Regions from separate parts of the Janthinobacterium lividum genome, predicted to be linked through region 1. Evidence: predicted binding sites of a transcription regulator. Region 1 holds the regulator's gene; the other holds the start of a gene.
What was found. The regulator FNR, encoded in region 1, switches genes on or off when oxygen is low (the NO sensors DNR and NnrR bind a similar motif). The targets are predictions, from matches to a motif close to TTGATNNNNATCAA.

Region 1 (7,282 bases):
AGACGCCCTGGTCGCCTATCTGCAAGGCCTCGGTACATTAATCAAAACAAGGAATTAGCATGGCAATCGAAAACCTGTTTGACAGCGCCAGCAGCGTCATGACGGTGGTTTCCTTTACGACGTTCGTGGGCATCCTGTGGTGGACGTTCAGCCGCAGCAACAGCGACTTCGACGCGGCGGCACGCCTGCCGTTCGCCGACGACGCGCTCGACTATCCGGCCGAAGCCGAAATGACCCTGGCAAAGGAGCATAACCATGGCTGACTTTACCAATGGCTTCTGGAATATTTACATCATCGTGCTGTCCCTGCTGGGCATCATCGGCTGCGGCGTGCTGCTGTACTCGCAGTCGAAAATCAAAGTGGTCGAGGGCGCCCCTGCTGACGGCACCACGGGCCACGTCTGGGACGAGGATTTGAAGGAACTCAACACGCCGATGCCGCGCTGGTGGATGTGGTTGTTCTACATCACCATCGTCTTCTCCCTGGCGTACCTGTTCCTGTATCCGGGCCTGGGCAACTATGCCGGCAGCCTGGGCTGGAAATCGACGGGCCAGTACGAGGAAGAACTGAAGAAGGCGGAAGCCGACTACGGTCCCCTGTTCAACAAGTACCTGAGCCAGGACTTGAAGACGGTGGCCGCCGATCCGCAGGCGCAAGCCATCGGCCAGCGCCTGTTCCTGACCTACTGCGCGCAATGCCACGGTTCGGATGCACGCGGCAACAAGGGCTTCCCCAACCTGACCGACAAGGACTGGCTGTATGGCGGCGAACCCGACGTCATCAAGACCACCATCCTGCACGGCCGCAATGGGCAGATGCCACCGATGGGCGCCGCCCTGGGCTCCGAAAAGGATGTCGAGAACGTGGCCCATTATGTGCTGAGCCTGTCCGGCTCGACCTCGGATCCCGTCAAGTCCGTGCTGGGCAAGGCCAAGTTTGGCGCCTGCATGGCCTGTCATGGCGCCGATGCCAAGGGTAACCAGATGCTCGGTGCGCCGAACCTGACGGACAAGACCTGGCTGTACGGCGGCAGCGCCGATACCATCATGGAAACCGTACGCAAGGGACGCAGCAACACCATGCCGGCCTTCAGCGATTTCCTCGGCGAATCCAAGGTACACGTGCTGTCGGCGTATGTCTGGAGCCTGTCGAATCCGCAGGCGCCCGCAAAGTAAAAATGGAACCTCAAGTCATCAAGATGTATGCGGCCCGCGAGCAAATCTACCCTCGCGAGGCCAAAGGACGCTACGCTACCTGGCGATGGGTATGCGTATGGCTTACCCAGCTGGCGTTCTACGGCTTGCCGTGGTTGACCTGGAATGGCAGGCAAGCCCTGCTGTTCGATTTGACCACGCGCAAGTTCTACATTTTCGGCGTCGTGCTGTGGCCCCAGGATTTCATCTATCTGGCGGCCCTGCTGATCATCTGTGCGTATTTGTTGTTCCTCGTCACGGCCATTGCCGGGCGGGTGTGGTGCGGGTTCTCCTGCCCGCAAACGGTATACACGGAAATTTTCCTGTGGGTCGAACGCCGCATCGAGGGCACGCGCAGCGCGCGCATGGCCCTCGACAAGCAGGGCCCCTCCGTGCGCAAGGCCTTCAAGAAGACCGCCAAGCACCTGGTATGGGGCGCCATCGCCCTGTGGACGGGCTTTACCTTTGTCGGCTACTTCACGCCGATCAAGGAACTGGCGCAGTCGGTGACCACCCTCAATTTCGGTCCCTGGGAATGGTTCTGGGTCTTGTTCTACAGCCTGGCAACCTACGGCAACGCGGGCTGGCTGCGCGAGCAGGTGTGCAAATACATGTGCCCCTACGCGCGCTTCCAGAGCGCCATGTTCGACCAGGACACCCTGATCATCACCTACGATGCCAAGCGCGGCGAACCGCGTGGCGCCATGAGCAAGAAGGCCGGCAACAACGACAAGCTGGGCGATTGCATCGACTGTACCCTGTGCGTGCAGGTGTGTCCGACCGGCATCGATATCCGCAACGGCCTGCAGTATGAATGCATCGGCTGCGCCGCCTGCGTCGATGCCTGCAACAGCGTGATGGACAAGGTCGAGCGGCCGCGTGGCCTGATACGCTACAGCACCGACCATGCGATGGAAAACAACTTCAATTCGAAGCAGATACGCCAGCGCGCCATGCGCCCGCGCGTCTTGATCTACACTTCCATCCTGGCCCTGATCATCATCGCCGTGTGTACCTCGCTGGCCCTGCGCACGCCCCTGAAAATGGACGTGATCCGCGACCGCGGTTCGATGGGACGCGAAGTGGAAGACGGCATGATCGAAAACGTCTACCGCCTGCAGATCATGAATACGTCCGAGCAAAGCCAGCATTTTAAAATCAGCGCTTCCGGCTTGCCGGGCCTGACCTTGCTGACGCGCGAAGAAGTGACCTTGCAGCCGACGGAAACGCTGGGCTGGCCGATCCGCCTGCGCGTGCCGCACGGCGTCGGCGAGAAGGGCTCGAACAAGATTGCGATCGAATTGCAATCGCTGGACGATCCATCGCTGCATGTGCGTGAAAGCGCGGTATTCATCGTGCCACGGTGATGTTGATTTGGGGTCGGACCCTCTGGGTCCGACCCCGGTATTTCGCCGTAGGGGTATCATCAATCATGCGTTAGGGTCACTTGATTTTCAACCCGGAAGCAAAAGCTGGGGTCAGACCCACAGGGTCCGACCCCAAGGAGAACAAAATGTCCGACAGTCTGAAACTGCAACCCCCCGTTGCACCGTGGTACAAGCATCGCTGGCCATGGCTGCTGATGATCGGCCCCGGCCTGTCCGTGGTCGTCGGCAGCTTCATGGGCTATATCGCGTTTACGCAGCCCGATGCGCTGGTGGTGGGCGATTATTACAAGCAGGGCAAGGCGATCAACCAGGATTTGAAGCGCGACACGATCGCCAGCGACCTGGCCATGGATACGCGCCTGTCATATGACGTGGCTGCAGCGCGCCTCAGTGGTTCCGTGCACAGCTTCGGCAAGGCCTATCAGGCGCCGCTGCAGCTGCACCTGGCGCATGCGACCCTGCCGGAAAAGGATATCAAGCTGCTGGTGCAGCCCGATGCGGCCGGCAATTTTTCCGTAGCACTGCCGATGCTCGAGCGCAGCCGCTGGCAAGTGCTGGTGGAAAACGACAAACGCGAGTGGCGCCTGTCCGGCATCTGGACCTGGCCCCTGCAACGCAGCATCGCGCTGCATGCCGACGAGGAACTGTAAGTCTTACTTGCAGATGTCCGTGCCGGCCGTAATCGCTTTCAACTTGGCCGGCTGCAGGATCTCGATCTCGCGGTTCGAGACGCGCAGCCAGCCTTCCTTCTTGAATTTCGACAATAAGCGGCTGACGCTTTCGATGGTCAGGCCCAGATAGTTGCCGATTTCCTCGCGCGACATGCGCAGCTGGAAATTGCTGCCCGAATAGCCGCGTGCTTCATAGCGCGACGCCAGGTTGACGATGAAGGCGGCAAAACGCTGGGTCGCCTGCATATTGCCCAGCAATAGCATGACGCTTTGCTCGCGCGTGATTTCCTGGCTCATCATGCGGTGGAAATGACGCAGCAGGGTCGGCATATTGCCCAGCAATTGTTCCAGGCTGGAAAACGGAATTTCACACACTTCGCTGTCTTCCAGCGCCACCGCATTACAGTGGTGGCGGTCGGCGCTGATGGCGTCCATGCCCAGCAGTTCACCGGCCATCTGGAAACCCGTCACCTGCTCTTCGCCACCCGGATTGATCTGGTACGTCTTGAAATGCCCCAGGCGGATCGCATACAGGTTCTGGAACGAGTCGCCGATGCGGAACAGCGAAGCGCCGCGCACGATCTTGCGGCGGCGGCCGATGATCTGGTCCAGCCTATCCATGTCGCCCACATCGAGGCCCATCGGCAGGCACAATTGATGCATGCTGCAGGTCGAGCATCGCGCACGCAACGCCTCCACGTTCACGGTGGGCAAGGTGGGAGTGAGTAGCGCTTCAGTCATGTCGGTACCTTTTAGAAAATGCAACAACAAGTTTACTGCATACAGCTGCATACAGGGTTGCCGTATGCCAATTTCACCGTAAATTCGGCGAATAAACGACGTCCAGCCTTTAATTATATGGCAACATCGTCAAAAGCCCATACGGGGCGGGCAATTTGCGCGGCGGCGCTTGCCAAGCTGGGGTATTGATAGGAAAATTCCTGACAGCATTATCTGCCGCCTGTGCCGCCCGGCACTGAAAAGGAAATCATGAAGCCTCTCGGCATTAAAGCAAAAGTCGCGCTGGCCACCAGCCTGACCTCGATCGCCATGATCGCGCTGGTCACCATGATCCAGGTGCAGCACATGCGCGACGACTTCACCCGAGTACTGCTGAGCCAGCAGTCATCGCTGATCAGCCGCACCGCTGCCGAGCTCGACGACAAGCTGGGCATGCTGCTGCAGATTGTCACCCTGACGGCCAGGCAGCAGCCGCCGGAACTGATCGCCCAGCCCGCCAAACTGCGCGAATACTATGCGCGCCGCTCGATGCTGGTGCTGTTCGACGACGTGCTGGTGCTCGACGCGCATGGCGCCATCGTGGCCGACATGCCGGAAGTGACGGGGCGCGCCGGCATCAACGTCGCCGAGCGCGAGTATTTCCAGACCGTCCTGCGCACGCGCCAGCCCATGATTACCGAGCCGATGCTGGGCAAGTCGAGCGGCATGCCCATCGTGCAGATGGTGGCGCCCGTGCTGGCCGCCGATGGCCAGGTGGCCGGCGTGGTGATCGGCGTGCTGCGCCTGTACAAGGACAATCTGCTGGGCCGCCTGCGCTCGGAAAAGATCGGCAAGAGCGGCTATTACTTCATCCTCACGCGCGGCGCCGTGCCGCGCTACGTGCTGCACCCCGATACCAGCCGTTTGCTGCAGCCGCGCAAGCCGAACGCCAACCTGACGACCACCCAGCTGCTGAAGGAGGATGGCGAAGGCAGCATGGTCAGCACCAACAGCCGCGGCATCACGGCCGTCAACAGCTTCAAGCGCCTGAAATCCGTGAACTGGCTGCTGGCCGCCTCGCTGCCCGTCGAGGATGCCTTCGAACCGTTCGATGGCGTGCTGTACCGGCTGGTGCTGTGGAGCATCCTCGCTTCGCTGCTGGCCGCTGCCGTTCTGGGCTGGGTTACCGTGCGCCTGCTGTCGCCGCTGGTGCGCCTGCGCGATACCCTGCTGGCCCTGCGCACCAGCGGCAGCCGTTTCACCCCCGTGCCGGTACAGCAGCGCGACGAGATCGGCGAACTGACGGAAGCGTTCAATGGCCTGATGAGCGAACGCGACCGCCTGCAGCAGGAACTTGAAGCGCGCGCGGCGGAGCTGGAGCAGGAACGCGACCGGGCCGAGGCGGCCAACCGCGCAAAGAGCGATTTCGTGGCCAACATGAGCCATGAAATCCGCACGCCCCTCAATGCCGTGCTGGGCATGGTGTATTTGCTGGGAAATACCAGGCTAGACACGGAACAGCGCAAGTACCTGACCATGGTCAGAGTGGCGGGCCAGTCGCTGCTGGGCATCCTCAACGATGTGCTCGACTATTCGAAGATAGAGGCGCGCCGCATGGAATTGTCGCCCGTCGAATTCGACCTCGATGAAGTCATGAATACCCTGGCCACGACGATGACGATGAATGCGGGCGAAAAGGAGCTGGAACTGGCCATCGCCGTCGAGCCCGACGTGCCGCGGCGCCTCGTGGGCGACGCCCAGCGCCTGCAGCAAATTCTCGTCAACCTGGCCGGCAACGCCATCAAGTTTACCGAGAGCGGCGAAGTCGTGGTGGCCGTCAGCCTGGCCGAGAGCGAGAGTGGCCGCGCCTGGCTGCGCTTCGAAGTGCGCGACACGGGCATCGGCATGACGGAACTGCAGCAACAGCAGCTGTTTGCCGCGTTTTCACAGGCCGACCAGAGCATCACGCGGCGCTTCGGCGGCACGGGCCTGGGCCTGGCCATCAGCAAGCAGCTGATCCACATGATGGGCGGCGACATCGCCGTCGCCAGCAGCGAAGGCAAGGGCAGCCGCTTCTGGTTCAGCGTGCCCTTCGAGATGCTGGCGCAGCCGGCCGAAACGCGGCGCACGCCGGCCCTGGGCCAGCTGCGCCTGCTGGTGGCCGACGACAACCGCACCACGCGCGAACTGATCGTCAAGCTGATCGAGGCGTGGGGCTGGCTGGCCGACGAAGTGGACTCCGGCTTTGCCGCCATCGAACTGTACCGCGAACGCCTGGCGCAGCAGCAACCATACGACGTGGTGCTGGCCGACTGGCACATGCCCGTGATGGACGGCCTAGCCACGGCCAAGGCCATCCGCCAGGCAGCCAGTGGCCAGCGCCAGCCCATCGTGGTGATGGTCAACGCCTTCGCCCGCAACCACCTGGAGGAAATCTCCAGCGCGGCCGAGGCCGACGTCGTGCTGATGAAGCCGATCACGGGATCGAGCCTGTTCGACGCCCTGCACCAGGCGCTGATCGCCAAGAACGACGGCGGCGAGCAACACATGCTGCACCAGCCGCTGGGTACGGAACTGGCTGGCGTGCATTTCCTGCTGGTGGAAGACAATCATTTGAACCAGGCCGTGGCGCGCGGCATCCTCGAACACATGGGCGCCACCCTGGACGTGGTGGGCGACGGCTTGCAAGCCGTGGAACGGCTGCGCACGGAAGCGCTGCGCTACGACATCGTGCTGATGGACATGCAGATGCCCGTCATGGACGGTTTCAGCGCCACCCACATCATCCGCACGGAATTGCGCTTGAGCCTGCCCGTGATCGCCATGACAGCCGGCGTGCTGGCGTCCGAGCGCGAGCGCTGCATGACGGCCGGCATCAGCGACTTCATCGCCAAGCCCGTGGTGGTGGAAGAGATGATGGAAGTCATCCTGCGCCACCTTCCCAAGCGCCCGCAAGTACAGGCGGCCGAGCCGGTACGCGTCGCCGATGAAGAAGTGTTTTCCATGGCGCCGCTGATGCGCGTGATGGGACGCGACGCGAAGGGGCGCGGCGTGCTGCGGCGCATGGTGGAAGACGCGCTGAACAAGGGCATGACGCCCGTGCGCGACGCCGAAACGGCGTTGCAATCGGGCCGCCACAGCGACGTGGCGCGCATCCTGCACAGCGTGCGCGGTTCCGTGGGCACCCTGGGCACGAAACGCCTGATCCGCGCCGCGTTCGCCACCGAGGAAGCCATCGACGCGGGCCGCCTGGACGAGGTGCCGGCGCTGCTGGCGCACACGGCGCAGGAACTGGAGCAGGCGCTGGCG
Region 2 (7,282 bases), 2.1 Mb from region 1:
CCGGACGTGCTGCTGTGCGACGAGCCGACGTCCGCGCTGGACGCGGAAACCACGCGCGCCCTGCTCGACACCCTGCGCGACATCAATGCGCGCCTGGGAGTGACCATCGTCATCGTCAGCCATGAGCTATCGGTGCTGGGCGCCATCTGCAACCGCGTGGCCGTCGTGGAAAACGGCGCCATCGCCGAACAATTCGATTTGAGCGACACGGCCACCCCGCGCAAGACGGCGCTGGGACGCGAGCTGGCTTATTACGGCACCGAGGCGTTTGAAGCCACCGCATGGAAGGATGCAACACATGTTTGAAGAATCGATCAATAACGTCATCAACCTGCTGCCGGAAATCTGGGTGGCGCTGGGCCAGACCATGACGATGCTGGGCATTGGACTGACCGCCGCCATCCTGATCGGCGGCCCGCTGGGCATCCTGCTGTTTCTCGTCTCGGAAGGCCAGTCGCTGGAAAACCGTCCGCTGTCGACGATCCTCGGCTGGCTGGTGAACACCGTGCGCAGCTTCCCGTTCATCATCCTGCTGGTCGCCCTGACGCCGTTTACGCGCATCATCGCCGGCACCTCGATCGGCCCGCTGGCAGCCAGCGTACCGCTGTCGTTTGCCGCCATTCCCTACCTGGCGCGCCTGGTGGAACAGAACCTGCGCGAAGTGCCGCGCGGCGTGATCGAAGCGGCGCACGCCATGGGCGCATCGGAAATGCAGATCATCTTCCGCGTGCTGCTGGTGGAAGCGCGCTCCGGCCTGGTGCTGGCCCTGACCGTGCTGTCGATCAGCTTCCTGTCGTATTCGGCCGTGGCCGGCGTGGTGGGCGGCGGCGGTATCGGCGACCTGGCCATCCGCTACGGCTACTACCGCTTCGAGACGGACATCATGGTCGCCACCGTGGCCATCCTGATCGTGCTGGTGCAAACCATCCAGTTCGCCGGCACGCGCATCGCCAAGCGCCTCGACAAACGTTAATTCATATTCAGTATTTCAGTACAAGGAAAAGCATGAACCACATTCGCCGCAACCTGCTCCTGGCCGCCGCCAGCCTGGCCTTCGCCACCGCCGCCCACGCCAAGGATCCGAAAGAACTCGTCATCGGCACCAGCTCCGGCCCGTATTCGGACCAGCTGAAGCTGGGCATCAAGCCTATCCTGGAAAAACAGGGCTACAAGGTCAAGATCGTGGAATTCAACGACTACGTGCAGCCGAACTACGCGCTGGCCGAAGGTTCGCTGGACGCCAACGTATTCCAGCACATCGTCTATCTGACCAAGTTCGCCACCGATAACAAGCTGCCCCTGAGCTCATTGATCACCGTGCCGACCATGCCGATCGGCCTGTACGGCGGCAAGCAAAAGTCCTTGGCCGACGTGAAGAACGGCGCCACCATCACCATGCCGAACGATCCGACCAACCAGGCGCGCGCGCTGGTGATGCTGGCCAAGATGGGCTGGATCAAGCTCAAACCGAACGTCGATCCGCTGCGCGCTTCCGAGCGCGACGTGCTGGAAAACCCGAAGAAGCTGAAACTGGTGCCGCTGGAAGCGGCGCAGCTGCCACGTTCGCTGGCCGACGCCGACTACGCTTTTGTCAACGGTAACTTCGCCCTGGCCGCCGGCATGAAGCTGACGTCGGCCCTCGCCGTGGAAAAGATCTCGGACAGCTACATCAACCTGGTCGCCATCCGCACGGCCGACAAGGCCAAGCCATGGGTCAAGGACCTGGAAGCGGCCTACCGCTCGCGCGCCTTCCTCGACGCGACGAACAAATACCTGGCCGGCTACGAAAAGACGGACTACCAGCTGGCGCTGGAAAAGACGCTGAAAAAATAAAGCAAAGCGCTGCACGCAAAAAAACGGCCAGGTTCACACCTGGCCGTTTTTTTATTGTGCGCGCCGCGTGGACGCCGTCATGCCATGCTTAGAAACGGTAACCCACACCGACGCCGATCAGGAGTGGATCCACCTTGACTTCGCTGATCTTGGCGCCACCGGCCAATACGTCGCTGCGGATCTGCACTTTCTTGATGTCGAAGTTCAAGGACCAGTTTTTGTCCAGTTTGTAATCGACACCGGCTTGCAGCGAGAAGCCCCAGCTGTCATGTTCCAGGCGGCCGGCGCCGTTCAGCAATTTCACGTCCGAGATATTCGTGTAGTTCACGCCCGCACCCACGTATGGGCTGAACTGTTTTTCAGGCATGAAGTGGTATTGCAGCGACAGGGTCGGCGGCAAATGCTTGAAGCTGCCGATCTTCGTGCCGGACAAGGTGACGTCATGCTTTTGCGGATACGTCAGGATCAGCTCGGCAGCGATATTTGGCGTGAAGAAGTAGGAAATATCGATTTCAGGAATCGTCTTGCTGCTGACGTGAATCAGGTCGGATGCGCCGACGCCACCAACGGGAGCAGATTTGTTGGCCGGATCGATATGCACGGCGCGCGCACGGACCAGCCATGGGCTTTCCTGTGCCATTGCGTTGCCGGCGAATGCGCCGATGGCGGCCAGGACGATTGCTGCTGCAGTTGCGGACTTTTTCATTTTATTTCCCTCTGTCGTTAATGTCGTTAAGTAACGCTGCGAAGTCTAAGAGTGCAGTGCAACAAAAACTTTGATCCACATCAAATAGTGCTAGATGGCATCATCAGAGGGATTTTTTCCTTTGCCCAGGTCAAGAAAATGCGGCAGCGCAGCGCACGCATACGTATCAATGCACGCCGTCAAACAGGCTGGCGACCCAGTCGGCAAACACACGCACACGGGGCGACAATTGCCGGTGGTGGGGATACAGCACGGACACGGGCAGCGGGTCGGGACGCAAGTCCCGCAGCACTTCCACCAGGTCGCCGTCCGCCAGCGCCCGCTCCAGATGGTAGCGGGGCGCCTGGATCAAGCCCATGCCCGCGCGGCAACAGGCGTGGTATGCGTCCGCACTGTTGACGGACACCGTGCCCGGCAAGGCCACGCTGTGCCGCTGGCCGTCCGCCTTGAAATCGAAGGGCCAGACCTTGCCCGTCTGGGCGGAAAAGAAATTGACGGCGCGGTGGCCATCCAGTTGCGCCAGAGTCTCCGGCGTGCCATGCGCGGCCAGGTAGGCGGGGCTGGCGCACGTCACCTGCTCCAGCAGCGCCACGCGGCGCGCCACCATGGACGAATCGCCCAGCTCGCCCACGCGCAGCACGCAATCGACGCCTTCGCGCACCAGGTCGACGAGGCGGTCGCCCATGCCGATTTCCAGTTCGATCAGCGGATAGCGGGCGCAGAACTGGTCCAGCACGGGCATGACGAAATGCATGGCCAGGGTCGCGTGCAGGTCGATGCGCAGCTTGCCGGCCGGCTGCTGGGCCGCCGAACTGAACACGGCTTCCGTTTCTTCCAGGTCCGCCAGCAGGCGCACGCAGCGCTGGTAATACGCCTCGCCATCGGGCGTGGGCGTCACTTGCCGCGTGGTCCGCTGCAGCAGGCGCACGCGCAGCCGCGCTTCAAGCTGCTTGATCGCATGCGTGACGGTCGCCTTCGGGTAGCCAAGGTCATGCGCCGCCTGGGTGAAACTGCGCAGTTCGACGATGCGGGTAAAAATGCGCATCGCATCAAATCGGTCCATCTTCCTGCCCCATTGTTATTCCTTGCTGCACAGTGTAGCGATATCACCGTTGGTTTTGCAATTGCAACGCAAGATGCGTGCAACGCAATCGACGCTTGCGCCGATGTCACTGGTCTGCCGGCCGGCTAGCCAGCATAATATTTCCACTCCGCACAATACAAATGAGAATAGTAATGATTATCATTTGCGATATAATGCACTACCTCGCTCAAGCGACTACAAAAAGGAATGGGAGACATGGATATATTGAGGGAACTGCGTGAATCGGGCTTGAAAGTAACCATCCCCCGCTTGCGGATTCTGCAGCTGTTTCAAGAAGGCACGATCAAGCACCTGAGTGCGGACGATGTCTACAAACTCTTGCTGGCCGAAAAAATCGACGTGGGCCTGGCCACCATCTACCGCGTGCTGATGCAGTTTGCCGAAGCGGGCATTTTGTTTCGCCGGCACTTCGAATCCGGCCACGCCGTGTTCGAACTGAACGAAGGCCAGCACCACGACCACCTGGTCTGCACGGGCTGCGGCAAGGTCGATGAATTCGTCGACGAAGGCATTGAACTGCGCCAGAACGAGATCGCCGCCGAGCGGGGCTTCGTGCTGCACGAGCACGCGCTGTCACTGTACGGCACCTGCGCCGAGTGCACGGCGAAGAAAGTCCCGCCGCGCAAAGCGTCCTGAGGCAGCGCGCAGCGTAGCGCCTGGCAAGCCACCTGCGCTACACTGCGTGCGCCGCAGCTCAGCTCAACAAAGGACCAGCATGTACATCGGAGAAATCGCCCGCCTGACGGGCACCTCGCCCAAGGCCTTGCGCCACTATGAAGCGCTGGGCTTGCTGGGCGACGTGCGCCGCTCGGGCGCCTACCGCGTCTACACGCAGCAAGACCTGGCGCAAGTGAGGCTGATACGCCAGGCGCAGGCCCTGGGCTTCCGCCTGGCCGAACTGCTGCCCATTCTGGCCGGCGACGATACCGACTGGGCCGCCCTGTCGCAGCACATCGCCGCCAAGCGCGCACAGGTGCGGCAGGATATCGCCCGCCTGCGCCAGCTCGATGCGCAATTGGCCGACATCGACACGGAAATCCGCGACTGCCTGGCGCAGCAGCGTCTGCAAGAGGCCGCTTGACTCTGCCCCCAGGGGCAGGCTTTAGCATGCAAGCTCTTCTTTAACGGACAGCCTGCATCATGACCAAGACGACACCCAAGCGCATTTTGATACTCCTCGGCCACCCGTCGGGCGACAGCTTTTGCGCCGCCCTGGCCGAAGCCTACGCCGCCACGGCCCGCAGCGCAGGCCACACTGTGCGCGAACTGCGCCTGGGCCAGCTGGACTTCGATCCCATTCTGCACGAAGGCTACCGCCAGGTGCAGCCGCTGGAAGCGGACTTGCTGGCGGCGCAGGAAGCCATCAGCTGGGCCGAACACCTGGTGTTCGCCTACCCGATCTGGTGGGGCGGCGCACCGGCCCTGCTGAAGGGCTTTGTCGACCGCGTCTTCCTGCCCGGCTACGCTTTCAAGTACCGGCCCGGCAAGGCTTTCCCGGCGCAACTGCTGAAAGGCCGCACGGCCCAGCTGCTGGTGACGATGGATACGCCGCCCTGGTATTTCCGCTGGGTCTACCGCATGCCCGGCATCCACCAGCTGCGCAAGACGACGCTCGAGTTTTGCGGCGTCCAGCCCGTCAGGGTGGCCAGCTTCGGCCCCATCCTCAACTCCACCGAGCCGCAGCGCGCGCGCTGGCTGGCGCAGGCACAGGTGCTGGCCCGGCGCCTGTAAGTTGCTTGCCATGCAGCCATCTTGCATACGGTTTTGACAAGCTGGTAATCAAGCCGTCATATTCCAAGACTACCATGATGATATTGCCTGTTTGTCAGTCGCCTTGCCGTCGCGACAACAAGGGTCCGATCGTCATGTAAAGGTAGCCGCTGTGGAGTTCAACGCTTCTCGATTGCATCTTCCCCGTTATCGCACGTCCGTGGCGTCCGACCTGTGCATCCCCACGGAATCCGTGCAGGCCGACGCCAGCAACTTCGCCGTGCTGGAATTGTTCACGGAACGGCGCGACATGATGAGCCTGCCCGTCACGGAGCAGCAGAAGCCCATCGGCCTGATCAGCCGCAACATCTTCATGTCGCAGATGTCCAAGCCCTTCTATCACGAGGTGTACGGCAAGAAGAGCTGCATCGCCTTCATGGACAAGGAACCGCTGATCGTCGATGGCGCCATGAGCATCGAAGACCTCACCTTCCGCGCCGTGGAAGCGGGCGAAAAGGCGCTGGCCGACGGCTTCATCATCACTGCCGATGGCGCGCTGGCCGGCGTGGGCTTCGGCTTGCAGCTGATGAACGTGGTGGCCACCATGCAGGCGGAAAAGAACCGGCAAATCATGCACAGCATCGATTACGCCAGCGTGATCCAGCGCGCCCTGCTGCGCACCTCCGATGCGGAATTGCGCGCCACCCTGCCCGACGCGCATCTGGAATGGCAGCCGCGCGACGTCGTCGGCGGCGATTTTTACTTTTTCGAGCGCCACGCGGGCGGCTGGTTCGCCGCCATCGCCGACTGCACCGGCCACGGCGTGCCGGGCGCCTTCATGACCCTGATCGCCTCGTCGGCCCTGAGCCAGGCCTTGCGCGAGCTGGGGCCGCACGATCCGGCCGCCCTGATCGGCGCCGTCAGCCGCGCCATCAAGACCTTGCTGGGCCAGGACGGCGCCAGCAGCGGTGAAGCCACCGGCCACGCCGGCTCGAACGACGGCATGGATTGCGCCTTCCTGTGCTACGACACGGCCAGCGCCAGCCTGCGTTTCGCGGGCGCGAAACTGGCGCTGCATGTGGTCGCGCCGGGCGAAGAGAGCGTGCGCGCCATCGACGGCGCGCGCATGGGCGTGGGCTATGTCGACACGCCAGCCGGCTACTGCTGGCACAACGAGACGCTCGCCATTCCCGCCGGCAGCCTGCTGTTCCTCACCACCGACGGCTTGCTCGACCAGATCGGCGGCGCGCGCGACATCGCCTACGGCAAGCGGCGCATGCGCGAGCAATTGCTGGCGCGGCGCGACGCTTCCGCTGGCGATGTGGCGGCGGCGCTGCTGCAGGACAGCGCCGCATGGCAAGGCAAGCAGCCGCGCCGCGACGACCTGACCTTTTTCTGTTTCCGCCTGTAGTTTTGGCGCCATCGAGCCACCTTATCAACAAGAAACCGGGTCACCGGCTAGCCAGGAGCACGGACGTGCTGTACGAAGAATTCAACGAGTTTTGGGATGTGGCCCGCAAGCGCAACATCATCTTTTTTTACGTGGGCTATTTCTCGCAGCACGTGGTGAATGCCATTTCCGAAACCATCAAGGCGCGCCTCGATACGGCCGGCGCTGCCGGGCCCACGCGGCGGCGCATCTTTTCCTCGTTCATCGAGATGTCGCAAAACATCATGCATTATTCCGCCGACAGCCTGACGCCCGATGCGCAGCTGGACCAGCAGATGCGGCGCGGCTCGTTCTGCATCGGCACGCGCGGCGACAGCTTTTTCCTGCTGTGCGCCAACCCCGTCTCGACGGACAACGTGGCGCAGATCCGCGCCCGGCTGGAGCCGCTGCACACCATGACGATGGAGGAAATCCGCCTGGCGTATAAAAAGGCCCTGCGCGAGGAAGCGCCCGCCGACAGCAAGGGCGCGGGCCTGGG

Region 2: U0004_RS20375 (OmpW/AlkL family protein) is a predicted target of FNR. The motif match lies at 2,610-2,623, and genes of this name have one in related genera.

The regions. Positions count from the first base shown of each region.
Region 1 is NZ_CP139976.1:283,804-291,085, forward strand. It holds gene ccoO (cytochrome-c oxidase, cbb3-type subunit II) at 1-58, shown strand, start outside; gene U0004_RS01175 (cbb3-type cytochrome oxidase subunit 3) at 60-263, shown strand; gene ccoP (cytochrome-c oxidase, cbb3-type subunit III) at 256-1,176, shown strand; gene ccoG (cytochrome c oxidase accessory protein CcoG) at 1,179-2,561, shown strand; gene U0004_RS01190 (FixH family protein) at 2,708-3,232, shown strand; gene fnr (fumarate/nitrate reduction transcriptional regulator Fnr) at 3,236-3,994, opposite strand; gene U0004_RS01200 (response regulator) at 4,244-7,282, shown strand, end outside.
Region 2 is NZ_CP139976.1:4,513,463-4,520,744, forward strand. It holds gene U0004_RS20360 (methionine ABC transporter ATP-binding protein) at 1-306, shown strand, start outside; gene U0004_RS20365 (methionine ABC transporter permease) at 299-973, shown strand; gene U0004_RS20370 (MetQ/NlpA family ABC transporter substrate-binding protein) at 1,006-1,833, shown strand; gene U0004_RS20375 (OmpW/AlkL family protein) at 1,922-2,539, opposite strand; gene U0004_RS20380 (LysR family transcriptional regulator) at 2,706-3,602, opposite strand; gene fur (ferric iron uptake transcriptional regulator) at 3,840-4,280, shown strand; gene U0004_RS20390 (MerR family transcriptional regulator) at 4,360-4,725, shown strand; gene U0004_RS20395 (NAD(P)H-dependent oxidoreductase) at 4,785-5,375, shown strand; gene U0004_RS20400 (SpoIIE family protein phosphatase) at 5,548-6,765, shown strand; gene U0004_RS20405 (SiaB family protein kinase) at 6,831-7,282, shown strand, end outside.